One region of the Kitasatospora sp. NPDC018619 genome, then DNA from elsewhere that is predicted to be linked to it. Evidence: riboswitches for the same ligand, from Rfam matches in the RefSeq annotation. Region 1 holds a riboswitch; the other holds the start of a gene.
What was found. Region 1 has a riboswitch for cobalamin ahead of ACH5AR_RS10605 (ABC transporter substrate-binding protein). Riboswitches for the same ligand answer to the same signal wherever they lie in the genome.

Region 1 (4,202 bases):
GCCGGTCACGGCGGCCACCGGGGAGGTCCGCACGTCGCGCCGCCGGGCCAGCAGCGCGACCGCCACCAGCCCGAGCACCTCGGCCACGTCCAGCCCCACCCAGGCCACGCCCCAGCGCCGCACCGTGTACTCGCCCGCGCCCATGGTGACGGCGAGGTAGACGATCCAGGGGATCAACGCGGCTGCGCAGCAGAGCAGTACGGTCGCCGTCCGCCGCCCGGGCGTCGGCTTCTCTTGCGAGGGCATGTCCGTCCTTCGGTAGGTCTGTCGGGTCATCATGTCGGCCTGCTCCTCGCGCCGCGCGCGCGGGGTGCGTCGGCGGGGCGGCGCCCGGGCCGCGGGTCGGGCCGCGGGTCGGGCGGGGCCGTGATCCGGCCGAACCCGCCCGCCCGGGCGCGGGCTCCGGACGGACGGGCCGGGGGGGCCCCCCCGGGGGGGGGGGGCCCCCCCCCCCCCCCCCCGGGCGGCCCCCCCGGCGGCCGGGGCGCGGGCCTGAGCGCCGCCGGGGGGGGGCGGGGGGGGGGGGGGGGGGGGGGCCGCCCCCCCCCCCGGCGGGGGGGGGGGGGGGGGCGGGGGGGGGGGGGGGGCCCCCCCCGGGGGGGGGGCCCCCCCCGGCCCGGTCCTCCGCCGGGATCAGCCCTTCCGGGCCTTCCGGCTCACTTCACCGGCGCGGTGGCGGGCAGGTACGACAGGAAGTCGTGGGCACCGCTCGCGTCGGTCCCGTTCCCGGCGGCGAGCACCCGCCCGTCGACGGTGGGGACCAGCGCGGTGACGGTCGGCGTCGTCGTCAGCGGACCGGCGTACGGCTCCCAGGCCTGGCCGTTCCAGCGCAGCACCCCCTCGTTCGCGGTGTGCGAGACGGCCGCGAACACCTCGGTGCCGCGGTACACGAGCCCGTTGAGGTAGCTGTACCAGCCGTCGGCCGAGACGGTCACCGGCAGGACGCTCCTGGTCCAGGCCGCGCCGTCCCAGTGCAGGGCCACGATGCGGTCCGGCTGGGTCCGGGTGGTCAGGTCGGTCTCCCGGCCGCCGACGAAGACCTCGCCGCCGCGGCTGACCACCCGGGTGTTCGTCAGGCTCCGCGGCGAGGAGTCCGGCACGGCCACCTGCGACCACGCGGTGCCGTCCCAGTGCGCCAGGTAGGGCTGGCAGCGGTCGTTGCCGGTGTCCCTGCACTGCTCGCCGGAGGCCCAGACGTCGTTCTCCGCCGCGGCCGACACCGAGTTGAGGGTGGTGGTCCTCCCGGTCGGCGCCGGCAGCTTGCTGACCGTCCACCTGGTCCCGTTCCACCGGCCCACGGTGGCCGTGTCGGTGCGGTGGTCGTAGTTGGTGGTGGTGGTTCCGACGGACCACGCGCTGGTGGCCGACAGCGCCACCGCGTCCCGGGCGTCGTAGCCCGCCACCGCCGGGCTGGGGCTGCGGTCGACCCAGGCCGTCCCGTCCCAGTGGAAGGCCTGCGCGGCCGTCCCCGACCCGAGGAACCAGGTGTCGCCCGCGCCCGTCCCGGCGACGGTGGGCGTACCGGACAGCTGGGCGGGAAGCTTGAACTGGCTCCAGGTGGTGCCCTTCAGCTGCCACGTCTGCCCGCAGGTCCACGACTCGCCGGACATCGAGCAGTCCCACTGGGTGCTCGCGAACACCGTGTCGGTGCCGACCGCGGCCATCTTCGTGATGCTCCCCTTGGGCGCCAGGGGCAGCTGGCCCCACCCCGAGGCGTCCGTCGCGGCCACCGCCGGCCCGACACCCAGGGACAGCGCGGCTCCGAGCGCCACCGCCGTGGTGGCCAGGGCGCGGTTGATACTCGTGTGTCGATTCATGCCCCGACACCACCGCCCGCCGCTATATTTTCTCCATACCCCCGCCCGGTCGGCGACCCGGATCCCCTCGAACTCCGGCTCCGGCGGCAGGAGTTGGCAAGCCCCGGCCCGCATCGCCCGACCGGCCCGCCCGCGCGCCCCGATCCGACGGCTCCGCCCCCGGACCCACCCGGCCCCGACCACCCGGCGGGCACCGGGCCCCGGCCGTCCCGCCGCCGACCGGCGCAGCGTCCGACCGGTCGCCCCCACCAGGTGGCCGGTACCGGTCCTGACCGCGCCTGGTACCTTTCGATCGCCGTGGTGTTCGGGAAACCGGTCGGAGTCCGGTGCGGCCCTCGCCACTGTTGCCGCGGAGTACCGCGGCCCTCGCTGACCGGCTCCCCCAGCGGTCAGGGCCACTGGGCGGGCTGGAACAGCCGCCCGGGAAGGTCGGTCGCGGCGCGTCGATGCGGAAGCCAGGAGACCGGCCACGGCGCGCCATGTTCCACGAGGGTCTTGGAGAACACGTGCCCAGCGCTCTGCCGTACCCGTTTCCACCCCTGTGCACCGTTCGCCCCGGAGGTCCGGTACGGGCCGGCCGGGCGCTCGCGGTCCTCCTGCTCACCGGTGTGCTCGGAGCCTGTGCGGGCGCCCCCGCGCCCCTCGCGTCCGGCGGGCCGACGGGCGGTGCCGCGCCGGTCAGCCTGGACAACTGCGGGACGACCGTGACGGTCGGCGCGCCGCCCGACCGGCTGGTGACGCTCAACCAGGGGGCGACGGAGGTGGCGCTGGCCCTCGGGCTGGAGGCCCGCATGGCCGGCACCGCCTACCTCGACGACGCCGTCCCGGAGAAGTGGCAGGCGGCCTACGACTCCGTCCCGGTGCTCTCCAGGGACTACCCGACGAAGGAGAAGCTCCTCGCGGCCCGCCCCGACTTCCTGTACGCCTCCTACTCCAGCGCGTTCACCGGCAAGGTCGCGGGCACCCGTGAGGAGCTGCGCGGCCAGGGCATCGCGTCCTACCTGTCCCCGTTCGGCTGCTCGGACAGAAGCCTGGTGCCACCGACGACCTGGTCGGCGGTGTGGGGCGAACTGGACGACGTCGCCCGGGCCTTCGGAGTCCCGGAGCGGGCCGCCGCGATCCGGCGGGAGCAGGAGCAGCAGCTGGCCGGGCTCACGGCGACGGCCGCGGGCAGGGGCCTGAAGGTCCTGTGGTTCGACTCGGACACCAGGGCGCCGTTCGTCGGCGCGGGCCACGGCGGCCCGCAGCTCGTGCTCGACGCCGTGGGGGCCCGCAACGTCTTCGGGGACCTGCCGGGCGGCTGGCAGAACGTGAGCTGGGAGAAGGTCGTCGCGGCGGACCCGGACGCGATCGTGCTCGCGGACGCCGGCTGGGACACCGCCCAGTCCAAGATCGAGTACCTGGAGCACGACCCGGTGCTGAGCGGGCTCACCGCCGTGCGGCGCAAGGCCTTCGTGGTGGTGCCGTTCTCGGAGTCGACCCCGGGCGTGCTGCTCGCCGATGGAGCCGCCCGGGTGTCCGCGGGGCTCGGCCGACTGCGGCCGGCCTCATGACCGCCGCACCCCGCCCGGCCCTGCGCTCCCGTGGTCCGGGCCTGCGGCCTCCCGACCCTGCGCCACGGCCTCCCGGTCCGGGCCTGCGGCGCCGCGGTCCGGGCCGCGCGACGGCGGCCCTGGCCGTCGGGGCGGCCCTGCTGCTGGCCACCGTGCTCCTCGGCCTCACCGTGGGCTCGCACCCCGAACCCGTCCGGACGGTGATCGACGTCGTGGCGCGCCGCCTCGGCCTGGGCGACCCGCAGGTCACCCTGCTGGACGACCGGATCGTCTGGCAGTTGCGGCTGCCCCGGGTCCTGGGCGCGGCGGCCACCGGCGCCGGCCTCGCGGTCTGCGGTGCGGTGCTGCAGACGCTGACCGGGAACGACCTGGCCGATCCCTTCCTGCTCGGGATCTCGGACGGCGCGGCCGCCGGGGCGGTCACCGTGATCGTCCTCGGCGTCGGCGTGTCCGGCGCCGTGGGCACCGGCGCGGTCTCGACGGCGGCCTTCGCCGGTGCGCTGCTCGCCGCCGTCGTCGTCCTGGTGCTGGCCGGTGCCCGCGGCCGGTCGCTGCCGACCGCCCGGACGGTGCTCGCCGGCATCGCGGTGGGTCAGGCCTGCGGGGCGTACACCTCCTTCGTCGTGCTGGTCCTCGGGGACCGCGACGCCGCGCGCGGGGTCATGGAGTGGACGCTGGGCTCGGTCGCCGGCGTGCGCTGGCCCACCGCCGTCTTCCTGGTCGCGGTCGCGCTGGCCGGTGTCACGGTGCTGGCCGCCTCGGCCCGCGACCTGGACGCCTTCGCCTTCGGGGAGACGGCCGCCCGCTCCCTCGGCGTCCACGTCGAGCGCAC
Region 2 (4,202 bases), on a different contig from region 1:
TCGCGCAGGAGTTCGCGGCGGAACCCGTCGTTCTCCAGCACGCCGTGCCAGGTGGTGCCCCAGACCGAGCCGACCCGGCAGCCGTCCAGGCCCTGCCCGCGGCCGTCGGAGACGAACGGCTCCCCGCCCTCGACCGCGACCACCCCGTGGTGGATCTCGTAGCCCTCGACCCGCTGCCCGTACGCCTCGCCGACCGGCCGCGCCAGCACCTTCCCGGCGCCGAACCGCACGTGCGTCGGCAGCAGCCCGAGGCCCTCGACGGCGCCCGCCTTCGACTCGACCTCGTCCACGATCGAGTGCGCGAGCATCTGGTAGCCGCCGCAGACGCCGAGGACCGGCAGCCCGGCCGCGGCCCGCGCCGCGAGCGCCGGCGCCAGGCCGCGCTCGCGCAGCCAGGCGAGGTCGGCGACGGTGGCCCGGGTGCCGGGCAGCACCACCAGGTCGGCGTCGGCCAGCTCCTCGGGCCTGGTCGCCCAGCGCACCAGCACGCCCGGCTCCTGGGCGAGCGCGTCCACGTCGGTGAAGTTGGACAGGCGGGGGAAGCGCACCACGGCCACCCGCAGCACGTCCGCGCCGAGCGGCCCGGGCCCGTCCGCCCGGTCCACCACCGTGGACAGGTCCAGCGAGTCCTCGGCGTCCAGCCAGAGCCCGGGCAGCATCGGCAGGGTGCCCAGCACCGGACGGCCGGTCAGCCCGTGCAGCATCTCCAGGCCGGGCGCCAGCAGCCGTGCGTCGCCGCGGAACTTGTTGACGAACCAGCCCGCCACGTGCCGCTGGTCCTCGGCGGACAGCAGCGCCAGCGTCCCGTACATCGCCGCGAAGACCCCGCCGCGGTCGATGTCCCCGACCACCACCACCGGCAGGGCGGCGGCCGTGGCCAGGCCCATGTTGGCGATGTCGCGGTCGCGCAGGTTGATCTCGGCGGGCGAGCCCGCGCCCTCGCAGACCACCACGTCGTAGCGGCGGCGCAGGTCCGCCAGGCACTCCAGGGCGCGCTCCAGCAGGACGGGCTTGCGCTCGCGGTAGTCCAGCGCGCCCACCTCGGCCACCGGGCGGCCGAGCAGCACCACCTGGCTGCGGCCGTCCGCGCCCGGCTTCAGCAGCACCGGGTTCATCGCGGCCTCCGGCTCCACCCGGGCCGCCTGCGCCTGCATCGCCTGGGCGCGGCCGATCTCCGCGCCGTCGGCGGTGACGAAGGAGTTGAGCGACATGTTCTGTGCCTTGAACGGCGCGACCCGCACGCCCCGGCGGGCGAGCCAGCGGCAGATGCCGGCCGTCACCACGCTCTTGCCCGCGTCCGAGGTCGTCCCCGCGACCAGCAGCGCGTTGCTCATGCCCGTCCCCTCTTCCCCAGCAGTGCCCGCAGCAGGACGTGCCCCGCGACCGTCGTACCCAGCGCCAGCGCGCCCACCCGCCGGGAGAGCGCGCAGGCCCGCTCGATGTCGTCCACCGTCACCGGCCGCAGCTCCGCGCCCAGCACGGGCCGGTCCTCCACCCGGTCGCCGTACCGCAGCCGCCCGCCCAGCCGGACGCCCACCGCGCCGGCGAAGGCCGCCTCGGCCTGGCCGGCGTTCGGGCTCGGGTGCGCGGAGCCGTCGCGCCGCCAGACCCGCCAGGCCGTCCGGGGCTCGGGCGCGGCGGCCACCGTCAGCAGCGCCGTCAGCCGGGCGCCCGGCCAGCCCGCCAGGTCGTCCAGCCGGGCCGAGGCCCAGCCGAACCGGGCGTAGCGGGGCGAGCGGTGGCCCACCATGGCGTCCAGGGTGTTCACGGCGCGGAAGGCCAGCAGGCCGGGGGTGCCGGCCAGGGCGCCCCAGACCAGCGCGTTCACGACGGCGTCGGCGGTGTTCTCGGCGACCGACTCGACCACCGCCCGGGCGATCTGCGGCCCGTCCAGCGCGCTCGGGTCCCGCCCGCACAGGTGCGGCAGGCGGTCCCGGGCGGCCGCGAGGTCCCCGGCGGCCAGCGAGCGGCCGACGGCACGCGCCTCCCGGGTCAGCGAGGTGCCGCCGAGCACCGTCCAGGTCGCGGCCGCGGCCAGCGCGGCCCGGCCCAGGGGGCGGCGGCCCACCGTGCGGTCCAGGGCGAGCGCGCCCGCCGCGACCGCGCCCACGCACAGCGCGGTGTACCCGGCCCCGGCGGCGCGGTCGTCGCGCCACAGCCGCTGCTCCAGGCGGGTCGCGGCGCTGCCGAAGACGGCCACCGGGTGGCCCCGTCGGGGGTCGGCGAAGCGGGCGTCGGCGGCGTGGCCCGCGACGGCGCCGAGCGCGAACGCGGCGGCGCGGGCCAGCGGGTGCGGGGCGGGGGAGGGCGTGCGCGCGGTCATCGGCCGCACGGCGGACGGCAGCTCGGAGTCCGGCGGGGCGGGGCAGCCTGCATCGCGTGCGTGTCCTCACTCAGGGTCCGCGCCCTGGCTCGACGTGACGGGGGCGAGAGTCTCCTGGCTTCCGGGTCGAACGCACACCCGGAGCCTTCCAGCGGCCGTCGACGGCCGCCGTGGCGATGTTCCGAGCGTGCTCCCCGGTGACAGTGGCGGGACCGCGCCGGACTTCCACCGGCTTCCTCTCCATGCCTCCGTTTGGCCCCAGGATCCCATCACGGGCCCGAACCGGGAGTCAACCGAGGTCACGGAGGGGTTGGTCACACGCGGGCGCCGGCGGCGCCGGCACTCCCGCCCACCGCTCCTGGCGCTCCCTCAGCACCGTGCCGGGCATCCTCTCGGCACCGCCCCGGCATCCCCCCGGCGCCGCCGGGTAGCCGCCCGGGTGACCCGGACGGCCCAGTCCGGTGGCCGGGCGGGCCGGGCGCCGGTGGACTGGTGCTCGAACACCGTCCGGTCCGTGCACAACGGATCCGTGAGCAACAGAGCGGGGAGCGAGATGCGTTGGGGAACCGCCGCCGTCGTGGCGGCCGCCGCGGTCGGGGCCGCCGCGCTGGTGGTGGGCCGCCGGGCCTCCGAGCGGATGGTCCGTCCGGAGGCCGCCGTCCAGGAGTCCGGGCCGGTGCTGGTCCGCGGCCTGGCCCCCGGCCGGGTCACCTTCACCCGGGCCCCCGAGAGCCTGCGGCCCGGCCGCTGGGCGGTCGAGTGGGCGGACGGCGGGCACGCGGTGGTCGAGGAGGTCCTGGGCGGCGACGAGCAGGGCGTCACCCGCCGCCTGGTGCGCGCCGACCGCGGCACCCTCACCCCCGGCACCGAGGTCCGCTTCACCCCCCGGGTCCACCGCGGCAACCCGACCGAGGCGCTCGGCCTCGCCTTCGCCGAGACCGCCGCCGACGGCGAGCTGGGCCCGATGCCGGCCTGGCAGCTGGACGGCACGCGCGGGACCTGGGTCGTCCTGGTGCACGGCCCCGGAGCCGACCGCGAACAGGCCCTCCCGGTGCTCCCGGTCCTCGACCGGCTCGGCCTGCCCGCCCTGGTCGTCACCTACCGCGGCGACCACGGCGCCCCCGCCTCCCCGGACGGGCTCAGCCACTTCGGCGAGACCGAGTGGCGCGACGTCGAGGCGGCGGTACGACTGGCGCTCGACAGCGGCGCGGGCAAGGTGATCCTGTACGGCTGGTCCGTCGGCGCGACCGCCGTCCTGCAGACCGTGGCCCGCTCCGTCTGGGCGCCCGCCGTCCGCGGCCTGGTCCTCGACTCGCCCGTGCTCGACCTGTCGGCCTCCGCCCGCCGGGACGCCGCCCGGGCCGGCTTCCCGGGCGTCGCCGCCGAACTCGGCGCCCTCGCCGCCGAGGGCCGCACCGGCGTGGACCTCGCCGACTTCGGCCGCATCGCGGAGGGCACCGACCTGCGGGTGCCGACCCTGCTGCTGGCCGGGCGGGAGGACCGGATCGCGCCCTTCGGCACCGCCGAGAAACTGGCCGCCGCCCGCCGGGACGTGGTGAGCCTCCAGGCCTTCCCGGGCGCCGACCACGCGACCCTGTGGAACTCCGCCCCCGACCGCTACGCCGAACTCCTCCGGCGCTGGCTCACGCCGCTGTTGTAGCGGCGCACCGCCGGTGGCGGCCCCCCTCCCCGTGCGGGCATTTCCGGCCGGTCCGCGCGGGGCCGTGCCGTGCTTTCCCGGTGGCTTTCCGTCCGTGGACCGCCCGCGAAAGCCGGCCGCGAAGCCATCCGCGTATACCGGGCACGAAAACCGTCCGCGAATGAACGTTTCCCCCCTTTCCTTCGGGGGCGCGCGGACGGCCGGTCCGGCCGGGGCCCC

Region 2: linked by a shared signal. The riboswitch ahead of ACH5AR_RS12980 (cobalamin biosynthesis protein) and the one ahead of ACH5AR_RS10605 (ABC transporter substrate-binding protein) in region 1 are both predicted to bind cobalamin.

The regions. Positions count from the first base shown of each region.
Region 1 covers NZ_JBISAI010000005.1:338,172-342,373, reverse strand. The annotation lists gene ACH5AR_RS10615 (hypothetical protein) at 1-246, opposite strand, end outside; gene ACH5AR_RS10610 (hypothetical protein) at 657-1,817, opposite strand; cobalamin riboswitch at 2,099-2,304, shown strand; gene ACH5AR_RS10605 (ABC transporter substrate-binding protein) at 2,426-3,370, shown strand; gene ACH5AR_RS10600 (FecCD family ABC transporter permease) at 3,367-4,202, shown strand, end outside.
Region 2 covers NZ_JBISAI010000007.1:75,330-79,531, reverse strand. The annotation lists gene ACH5AR_RS12985 (cobyric acid synthase) at 1-1,334, opposite strand, end outside; gene ACH5AR_RS12980 (cobalamin biosynthesis protein) at 1,331-2,323, opposite strand; cobalamin riboswitch at 2,431-2,563, opposite strand; gene ACH5AR_RS12975 (alpha/beta hydrolase) at 2,877-3,983, shown strand.